2 regions of the Tardiphaga sp. 813_E8_N1_3 genome follow, and region 1 is predicted to be linked to the other one. Evidence: predicted binding sites of a transcription regulator. Region 1 holds the regulator's gene; the other holds the start of a gene.
What was found. Region 1 encodes PhoB, which activates phosphate uptake and scavenging genes when phosphate is short. Its sites were predicted from a motif close to TGTCATNNANCTGTCAT; they were not measured.

Region 1 (5,395 bases):
AGCGTTGAGGCACCAGGCCAGAATGCCCTTCTGCGCATGCAGGCGATTTTCGGCCTCGTCGAACACCACCGACTGCGGACCGTCGATCACCTCGTCGGTGACCTCCTCGCCGCGATGCGCCGGCAGGCAGTGCATGAAGAGTGCGTCGGGCTTGGCCAGCGACATCAGGCGCGCATTGACCTGATAGGGTTTCAACAGGTTGTGGCGGGTCTCGCCGTCCTTATCGCCCATCGACACCCAGGTGTCGGTGACGACGCAATCGACGCCCTTCACCATCGCATCGGGATCGTCGCTGAAGGTGATCGGCGCGTTTGCCGCCTTGACCCAGTCCTTGAACGGCTTCTTCGGCGACAACTGCGGCGGCGTCGCGATATTGAGCTTGAACTGGAAGCGCTCGGCCGCATGGGCCCAGGACATCAGTACATTGTTGTCGTCGCCGGTCCAGGCCACGGTGCGCCCCTTGATCGGACCGCGGTGCTCCTCATAGGTCATGACATCCGCCATCACCTGGCAGGGATGCGAGAAGCGCGTCAGGCCGTTGATGACCGGCACGGTCGCGTTTTCCGCGAGCTCCACCAGCGAGTCATGATTGAGGATGCGGATCATGATGATGTCGACGAAGCGCGACAGCACGCGCGCGGTGTCGGCAATGGTCTCGCCGCGACCGAGCTGCATTTCGGCGCCGGTGAGCATCACGACGTCGCCGCCGAGCTGGCGCATGCCGACCTCGAACGACACGCGGGTGCGCGTCGAGGGCTTTTCGAAGATCATCGCCAGCGTCTTGTTCTTGAGCGGACGATCGGGCTCGGCATTCGAGCCATCCCGCCCCTTCAGCTTCGCCTTCATGGCGGCAGCCGCGTTCATGATATTGCGCAACTCGCTGGCCGGCACGGCCGTGAGATCGAGGAAATGCCGCGGTGACGTGCTCATCACGCGGCTCCCTGCGTCTTGTCGGGTGAGCCGAGCGCTACGCAGGCCTGTTCGAGCCGCTGCACGGCCTGCTCGATCTCGGACTCGCTGACGATCAGCGGCGGCAGGAAGCGCACCACATTGTCGCCGGCGCCAACCGTCAGCAGCTTCGCGTCACGCAATGCTGCCACGAGATCGCCCGCCGGCACCACGGCCTTGAGGCCGATCAGAAGACCTTCGCCGCGCACTTCGCTGAGCACATCTGGATGGCCATCGACCACGCCCGCGAGTTTCTGTTTCAACAGCAGCGACATCTTCTTCACATGGTCGAAGAAACCGGGCTTCAGCATGATATCGAGCACGGAATTCGCCGCGGCCACCGCCAGCGGATTGCCGCCAAAGGTCGAGCCGTGCGAGCCGGGCGCCATGCCTTCGGCCGCTTCCGCCGAGAGAAGGCACGCGCCGATCGGGAAACCGCCGCCGAGTGCCTTGGCCAGCGCCATGACATCCGGCGTCACGCCGATGCGCTGATAGGCAAACAGTTCGCCGGTGCGGCCCATGCCGGTCTGCACTTCGTCGAAGATCAAAAGTATGCCGTTCTTGTCGCAAAGTTCGCGCAGCGCGCCAAAGAACGCGTTGCTCGGCGCACGCACGCCACCCTCACCCTGCAGCGGCTCGATGAGAATGCCGGCAGTGTTCGGGCCGATGGCCTTCTTCACGGCTTCGATATCGCCGAGCGGCAACTGGTCGAAGCCGTCGAGCGGCGTGCCGTAGCCTTCGAGATATTTCGCGGCGCCCGTCGCCGCCAGCGTGCCGAGGGTGCGGCCATGGAACGCGCCTTCAAAGGTGATGATGCGCGTGCGCTCGGGGTGGCCCTTGGAGAAATGATAGTGGCGGGTCACCTTGATCGCGCATTCCATCGCTTCCGCACCCGAATTGGCGAAGAACACGAAGTCGGCAAAGCTCTGTTCGCACAGCCGCGCGGCGAGGCGCTCGCCGTCCGGGCTCTTGAACAGGTTCGACATGTGCCAGAGCTTGGTGGCCTGCTCCTGCAATGCGGCGACCATATGTGGGTGCGCATGGCCAAGTGCGTTCACGGCAACGCCGCTGGTGAAATCGAGGTAGCGCTCGCCGTCGGTTCCAATCAGCCACGCGCCTTCACCGCGCTCGAAAGCGACATCCGCACGCGCGAAAACAGGCAGCAAGTGGGCCTGAGAGAGGGGCGAAGACGTTGCGTTGCTGGTCATAACCGATCCGATCGAAAAGACTGCGGCCGCGTCGATGACAATTGTGCGAAATCGAACAACGGACCCTAGAAACGAAACGTGCCGCCCTTCTCGGGCGGCACGTGGGCATTATTCTATGTGTGCTGTGAAGACTGTCAACCGCGCACTGCGGCTTTCGAGTCACACGGAGTCGCAGAAAAAGCCGATTTTGCAGCTTTATTTGCAGAAGCATGTGGACGCGGCATGCCCGACTCTTGCGCGCGAGTCACGGCATATTGTAGCTTTTGTCTCGTCGGATACGACATCTCGTGCGGCGGTAGACCTTTTAATGACACATCCAGTGCGGCGTAACAGCCGGACGCGAAATTCGCGCCCGGTGAGCGCTAAGGGATTCTGACCGCAGGGATTTTTGAAGTCTCAACTCGCAGCGCTGACCGGTGCTCTGGCGCTTACGAAGGGAAAATGGCGATGACGGTAATGACATGGACCGACGATCGCGTCGAACAGTTGAAGAAACTCTGGGAAGGCGGCCTCTCCGCCAGCCAGATCGCCGCGGAACTCGGCAACGTGACCCGCAATGCCGTGATCGGCAAGGTGCACCGTCTCGGCCTGTCCGGCCGCGCCAAGAGCCCCTCCTCGGCAGCTCCGCGGCAGCGCAAGGCGCGCCCGGCCCAGCAGATGGTACGCGTCGCCCGCCCGATGGCCCGCGGCAACACCGCGCTGGCCCATAATTACGAGATCGAGGCGGAGCCCGATCCGATCGCCTATGACAACATCGTACCGATCAGCCAGCGCCTGTCGCTGGTCGAGCTCAACGATGCCACCTGCCACTGGCCGATCGGCGATCCGTCGAGCGCGGATTTTTACTTCTGCGGCGGCAGGGCCCTGGCTGGCGCCCCCTATTGCGCACATCACTCGCGCATCGCCTATCAGCCGGCGAGCGACCGCCGCCGCGCGGTACCGAAGCCCACGCGCTGAGCTGGAAGATATCTAAACCAAATGAAAATGCCCGGTGATGAGCCGGGCATTTTTTTGTTTTGGATGGTGATTGCCGGGGCGCTTGCGTTGACACTCGGTGTCGTCCCCGCGAAGGCGGGGACCCATAACCACCGAAAGAGTGGTTGGGGCGTATTCGCAGGCGTCCTGGATAGAGCCGAGAAGACGGAGGCTATGGGTCCCCGCCTTCGCGGGGACGACACAGCGTGTGTTGTTACTCCGCCGCCTTGTCGAACCGGTCGTCCAGCGCATAGCCGGCGCCGCGCACGGTGCGGATCGGATCGGGCTCACCGGCGGGATTGAGCAGCTTGCGCAGGCGGCCGATATGCACGTCGACGGTGCGCTCGTCGATATAGATGTCGCGGCCCCAGACGCTGTCGAGCAACTGCTCGCGGCTGAATACGCGGCCCGGATGTTCCAGGAAGAACTCCAGCAGGCGATATTCGGTCGGACCGAGATCGATCGGACGGCTTGAGCGCACAACGCGGCGCTTGTCGCGGTCGAGTTCGATATCGCCGAAAGCGAGCACGGTGGCGAGACGCTCGGGAGCTGCACGACGGAGCAGACCCTTCACGCGGGCCAGGAGCTCCGGCACCGAAAACGGCTTGACGATATAGTCGTCGGCGCCGGTGGCGAGACCGCGAACACGCTCGCTCTCTTCGCCGCGCGCCGTCAGCATGATGATCGGCAATGCCTTGGTTTCGGGCCGCGCGCGCAGGCGGCGGCACAGTTCGATGCCGGACAGACCCGGCAGCATCCAGTCGAGCACCACGAGATCCGGCACCCGCTCCTTCAAGCGGGTGTCGGCATCGTCGCCGCGCGCGACAGTTTCAACATCATAGCCTTCGGCGTCGAGGTTGTAGCGAAGAAGCGTCGTGAGGGCTTCCTCGTCCTCCACCACCAGAATGCGTGCATTCACAGCCATATGGTCAATATCCTCAGTGACGTCCGACAAGCCTTTAGGCCATGATCCTTGCGGAAGACTGGCTTCCACTTTTCCGGATCATGCTTCAGACCGTCGGCGCATTCGCGAATGTGGTCATGTCGCCCTTCGGGCGCTTGTCGAGGATCTGCTGGCCCTCGATCATGTAGAACACGGTTTCTGCAATGTTGGTGGCGTGATCGCCGATCCGCTCGATGTTCTTGGCGCAGAACATCAGGTGGATACAGAACGAAATGTTACGCGGGTCTTCCATCATATAGGTAAGGAGTTCGCGGAACAGCGAGGTGCAGATCGCGTCGATTTCCTCGTCGCCCTTCCACACCGTCATCGCGGCGGGCAGATCGTGTGCGGCATAGGCGTCGAGCACGGCCTTGACCTGGGTGGTCACGAGGTCGGTCATGTGTTCGAGGCCGCGGATCAGCTTCAGCGGATGGAAATCGCTGTCGAGTGCATTGACGCGCTTGCCGATGTTCTTGGAGAGATCGCCGATCCGCTCCAGATCGGTGGCGACGCGCAGCGCGCCGACGATCTCGCGCAAATCGACAGCCATCGGCTGGCGCTTGGCGATGGTCAGCACGGCGCGCTCTTCGATCGTGCGCTGCAACTGGTCGATCTCGGCGTCGGTGGCGACAACGCGTGCACCGAGTGCGACGTCCCGGCGGATCAGCGCGTCGACGGATTCGACGATCTGCCGTTCCGCGAGGCCACCCATCTCGGCGACGAGACGGGTCAGCTCCTGCAGATCGTCGTCGAAAGCCTTGGTGGTGTGTTCAAAAGCCATATCTAAATCCTCCCGCGAATATGTCGCGTCAGCCGAAGCGGCCGGTGATGTAATCCTGGGTGCGGCGGTCGGTCGGCGACGTGAAGATCTTGTTGGTTTGATCGAACTCGATCAACTCGCCGAGATACATGAAGGCCGTGGTGTCGGAGACGCGGGCAGCCTGCTGCATGTTATGGGTGACGATCGCGATCGTGTACTGATCCTTCAACTCGTCGATCAGCTCCTCGATCTTCGCGGTCGAGATCGGATCCAGCGCCGAGCACGGCTCGTCGAACAGGATGACTTCCGGCCGAACCGCGATGGTGCGCGCAATGCACAGACGCTGCTGCTGACCGCCCGACAGGCTGAGGCCCGACGCGTTGAGCTTGTCCTTGACTTCGTTCCAGAGCGCACCGCCACGCAGCGCCTTCTCGACGCGCACGTCCATCTCCGACTTGGAGATCTTTTCATAGAGGCGAATACCGAAGGCGATGTTTTCGTAAATCGTCATCGGGAACGGAGTCGGCTTCTGGAACACCATGCCGACGCGGGCGCGCAGCA
Region 2 (5,395 bases), 190 kb from region 1:
GGCTTCCACTGCAGGCCGGCATTGACCAGCGTGTAGCTCGGCATTTCCAGCGTATTGGCATTGTCAGCAAAGGTCTTGCCGACGATCTGCACGCCGGCATTGGCTGACCAGTTCGCTGTGAAAGCCCATGTCGCCCAGATGTTGGAGACGTTCTGCGGGACGTTGATGGGGACGTTGCCCGCATAATTCACCCCGATGGTCGCTTGCTGGAAGTCGTCATATTTCGCGCGCAGGAAAGCGGTGTTGGCGTCGATGCGCCAGCCGTGGTCGAGCGCGAGGCCGATCGAGGCTTCGATACCTCGCGACGATTGCTGGCCGACTTGTTGTACTGTTCCGCCACCGCCGGGAATGGGAGTGATCAGATTGTTCTTCACGATCTCATAGCCTGCTAGCGTCCACTCACCGCGACCGCCCCAGAACGACTGCTTGACGCCGATCTCGGCCTGCTTGCCGGTTGCGAGATCGAATTTCGCATTGGCATTGCTCGCCGAGATCAGTCCGCCGACCGTATCCACAGCCGTCGAATACTGGCCATAGAAAGCGAGATTCTGGATCGGTGTATAGACCGCGCCGACGCGCCACGAGGTCGCAGAATAGTCCCGGGTGTAACTGTTGGCGGGTTTGCGATAGTCGGTTCGCTCAATGGTCGGCTGATCTTGGCGGACGCCCGCGATCAGCGACAATTGTTCGGTGATGGCCAGTCGATTTTCGGCGAAGAACGCGTATTGATTGGCGACGCTCCTGAAGCCGGGAATCGTCGGGTCCGGGCTGCTGAACAGGCCGGGATCGAAGTTGATCGGATCGACCGATGACGATCCGCCATAGGGCGAGTTGTTGGTGTGCTTGAAGTCGATGCGATTGACGTCGAAACCGGCCAAAAACTCATTGGCCATGCCGAGCACATGGCCCTTGAACGTGGCGTCGAAGCGATCGCCGATCTGCTGCTGGTTATGGAAGATTTCGAAATATGAGCTGCGGTCGATCTGGCCCGTTGCCGGATTGAATGCGTAGTTTTCGAGCTCTTTCCAGTGCCGCTGGCTGTACATGTAATACAGCGTGTTGCGGATCGAGATGCCGTCGGCAACCTGCCATTCGGTCTTCACCTGGCTCCAGCTGTCCTGCCAGCGGATCGTGCTGTCGCCGACATTGTAATTCTTGAAGCGCAGGGCGGGATCGAACTGTCCGTTGATCAGCGGCGTGCCGAAATAGCGCATCGGGTGGCGATCGCCGTAGTCGGTCGAGATCGTCCAGACGAGGTCTTCGGTCTGCTTGATCTGTACGGTGGCATGCAGCGCGACATTCGAGTTGTTGCCGCGATCGACCCAGCCGTCCGACATGTTACCGGTAGCCGTGATGCGGTAGGCAACGTCCTTGTTGATCGGTCCGCCGCTGTCCACCGCGATGCGGCGGGTCATGTTGCTGTCGAGCGAGATTTCGGCCTGGTTTTGCGGGATCCATGACGGCATCTTCGAGACTATGTTGATAGCGCCGCCGACGGCACCCTCGCCGAACATCACGGACGCCGGACCACGCAACACCTCGATGCGTTCGGTGGACCAAGTGTCAAACGGGAAGTTGACCGTGCCCGAAGCGACGTAGAGTCGCGTGCCATCGAGCAACATCTTCACCGAATCCACGCCGGTGAAGCCACGGGTGCTGAAGGCAACGCCGCCGTTGCCGGGATCTCCGATGGCCGTTATGCCGGTGGCGTTCTGCGTCACGGCATCGAGTACGTTCTGCTGGCCGCGTTCGGCGATGGTCTCGGCCGAGATCACCTCGACGCTGGCAGGCGTCTGCAGGCGCGTCAGGCCGAGGCGGCTGCCGGTGGATGTAGTGCCCGTGAGGTTGAGCGTCGGCGCTGCGAAGACGGGGCCTGTCGGTGTGGTAACCGGCGCGCCGGTATTGGCGGCGACATTGCGCTGCTGGCGTGAGCGCGCAGCACGCGATGCATTGCCGTTCGTGGTGCGGCGTGCGCGCTGAGGCGTCGCCGACGGCTGGACTACAACGGGATCGAGCGTCTGGCTTGGCTGTGCAGCTTGCGCCCAGCTTTCGCTCGGACACAACAAGCAGGAGAGAGCAACAGAATAAAGAAAGGGAGTATGTCGCTTCAATGCGACGGGAGAAACGGAGGTCATCTACAGGACTCGCGGTTACGTGGCACGTCACCGCAAACCAAGTCGCCCCGCTGCTTTCAAACAGGCAGTGTGACTTCCACCAGGACACCCCGCCCAATGTGCTCGCGTGTGACCACGACTGGCGGCAGGTCTCCTGGCTCACGGGTCAATGCCTGTTGCCGCCTTCCCAGGTGAATACCCAGTGGCTCTTGGCGCAGGCTCGCCGCTTACAGTTGCGGGGGCAGCCGCGGAATCGGGGGATCCCCCTCACCGCATTCCCTTTTGATCCCCGAAGGGAACCGTCGCCTTCACGTTAAGGTGAAATTTCCAAATGTGTCAATCAAGTTGCTAGTCACTCGCAACGTGTGCTGACGGGTGTTGATATTGCGCATCACCTGTCATCGCAGCGTCAAGCGATTTGCCTAGAGCCACTGGTGCCAGAGCCAGGATCAGGAGTTCGCCATGGCGTACAAGTTTTCGGTATTACGTATTTCCCGCCGTCGTTTTCTCACGCAGTCAGCTGCAGCAGGCGCAAGCTTCCTGGCGATGCCTTACCTCAGCCGCGCGGCGGATCGTCCGGCCGTATCGCATGGCGTGCAGTCCGGCGATGTCGGGACGAGCAGCGGCATGATCTGGTCGCGCGCCGATCGCCCGGCGCAGATGATAGTGGAAGTCGCCACCACCGAATCCTTCAGCAATGCGCGCATGTTGCCTGTCGTCAGGGCGCTGCCTGAAACCGATTTCACGGTGAAGCTGCTGCTCGATAATTTGCCGGCCGGGCAGGACATCTTCTACCGCGTCAAATTCTGCGATCTCTCGCATACCGACATCGTCGGCGAGCCCGTGATCGGCCGCTTCCGCACCGCGCCGGCGGATCGCCGCGATGTGTCCTTTGTTTGGGGCGGCGATGTCGCAGGCCAAGGCTGGGGCATCAATGCCGATGACGGCGGCATGGTCACCTTCGCCACCATGCGCAAGCACAATCCGGATTTCCTGATCCATTCCGGCGACACGATTTACGCTGACGGCCCGATCCTGCCCGAAGCAAAATTGCCGGACGGCACGATCTGGAAAAACACCATTACGGTGCCGGAAAAGGCGAAGGTCGCCGAGACGCTCGACGAATTCCGCGCTGCGCACAAATACAATCTGCTGGACGACAATGTTCGTGCCTTCAATGCGCAGGTGCCGATCTTCGGCCAGTGGGACGATCACGAGGTCACCAACAACTGGTCCTCATCGAAGCAGTTGCCGTCATCTTACAAAGAGCGCGACATCACGCTGCTGGCCGCGCGCGGCGCCCGTGCCTTTCACGAGATGTATCCGATCTCGGTCAACCCGACCGAACCCGGACGCGTCTATCGCACGCTCAACTACGGTCCACATCTCGATGTCTTCATGCTGGACGAGCGCAGCTATCGCGGCCCCAATGGCCCGAACCTGCAGGAGACCTATGGTCCCGATGCGTATTTCATCGGCCCGGAGCAGATGGCCTGGCTGAAGCGCGCCTTGATGGCGTCGAAGGCGACCTGGAAGGTGATCGCCTCCGACATGCCGATCGGCCTCGTCGTCTATGACAATGCCGCCGACAAGAAGGGCTCGGAAGCGATCGCGCAGGCCGACGGCCCAGTGCGGGGCCGCGAGCTGGAGATTGCCGATATCCTGCGCTTCATCAAATCGGCGGGGATCCGCAACACGGTCTGGCTGACGGCCGACGTGCATTACACGGCGGCGCATTACTACAGTCCGGAGAAGGCCCAGTTTCAGGATTTCGAGCCGTTCTGGGAGTTCGTTTCGGGCCCGTTTCACGCGGGAACTTTCGGGCCGGCGGCGCTCGACAATACCTTCGGTCCCGAGGTCCGTTTCGTGAAGGCGCCGGGGCCCGACAAGCAGAATTTGCCCCCGTCGGCCGGCATGCAGTTCTTCGGCCACGTCAAAATCGACGGCCAAAGCGGCCAAATGACCGTTACCTTGCGAGATCGGGCCGATATGGCCCTTTGGGCCACGGTTCTGGACCCGAAATTGGGCTAACCATTTGGCAGATTCGCATTGTTTTTCGGCGATTTCCCCCTATATTGCGCCGCAACGCGTCCGAGTACCCGGCCCCTTCTGGCCGGGTTTGCTTTTGGAGGGATTGCCCCAGCGCGTTTTCAGACGAGGCAGTTATCGAACGCGCTCGAGCGCAAGGCCCAACTCTAATTGATCTGGCCTTTTGTCGAGCATGTCTTGTTGAACCCGCTTAAGGGCACCCAGACCGTAACCAGAAGAAGACCTATGAACCTTCGCAACATTGCTATCATCGCCCACGTTGACCACGGCAAAACGACCCTCGTCGACAAGCTGCTGCAGCAGTCGGGCACCTACCGCGATAACCAGCGCGTCCAGGAACGCGCGATGGATTCGAACGACATCGAAAAAGAGCGCGGCATCACTATTCTCGCCAAGTGCACCTCGGTGCTGTGGGATGATGTCCAGATCAACATCGTCGACACCCCAGGCCATGCCGACTTCGGCGGTGAAGTCGAACGCATCCTGTCGATGGTCGATGGCGTGATCGTGCTCGTCGACGCTGCTGAAGGCCCGATGCCGCAGACCAAGTTCGTGGTCGGCAAGGCGCTGAAGCTCGGCCTCAAACCGATCGTCGCGATCAACAAGGTCGACCGTCAGGACGCCCGCATCACCGAAGTTGTCAACGAAGTGTTCGACCTGTTTGCAGCGCTCGACGCCACCGACGATCAGCTCGACTTCCCGATCCTGTACGGATCAGGCCGCAACGGCTGGATGGCCGACAGCCCGGACGCGTCGCATGACGTCGGCATGAAGCCGCTGTTCGATCTCGTCATCAAGCATGTCGCGCCGCCGGTGGTTGAAGAAGGTGCGTTCCGCATGCTCGGAACCATCCTCGAAGCCAACCCCTATCTCGGCCGCATCATCACCGGCCGCATCTCGGCCGGTTCGGTCAAGCCGAACCAGAGTGTCAAGGTGCTGTCGCGTGATGGCAAGGTCGTCGAAACCGGCCGTATCACCAAGATCTTGGCGTTCCGTGGTCTTGAGCGTCAGCCAGTTGAACTCGCCGAAGCCGGTGACATCGTCGCCATCGCCGGCCTGCCCAAGGGCACTGTCGCCGACACCTTCTGCGATCCGTCGGTTGAAATTCCGATCCAGGCCCAGCCGATCGATCCGCCGACCGTGTCGATGTCCTTCATCGTCAACAACTCGCCGCTCGCCGGCACCGAAGGCGACAAGGTCACCAGCCGCCTGATCCGGGACCGCTTGCTGCG

Region 2: a site for PhoB is predicted at 2,511-2,527, ahead of AB8A33_RS25875 (alkaline phosphatase D family protein). Genes of this name have one in related genera too.

What each region holds. Positions count from the first base shown of each region.
Region 1 covers NZ_JBPWQE010000001.1:5,286,130-5,291,524, forward strand. The annotation lists gene argF (ornithine carbamoyltransferase) at 1-930, opposite strand, end outside; gene AB8A33_RS25045 (aspartate aminotransferase family protein) at 930-2,156, opposite strand; gene AB8A33_RS25050 (GcrA family cell cycle regulator) at 2,604-3,113, shown strand; gene phoB (phosphate regulon transcriptional regulator PhoB) at 3,346-4,050, opposite strand; gene phoU (phosphate signaling complex protein PhoU) at 4,142-4,855, opposite strand; gene pstB (phosphate ABC transporter ATP-binding protein PstB) at 4,884-5,395, opposite strand, start outside.
Region 2 covers NZ_JBPWQE010000001.1:5,473,429-5,478,823, reverse strand. The annotation lists gene AB8A33_RS25880 (TonB-dependent receptor) at 1-2,135, opposite strand, end outside; cobalamin riboswitch at 2,242-2,433, opposite strand; gene AB8A33_RS25875 (alkaline phosphatase D family protein) at 2,577-4,145, shown strand; gene typA (translational GTPase TypA) at 4,389-5,395, shown strand, end outside.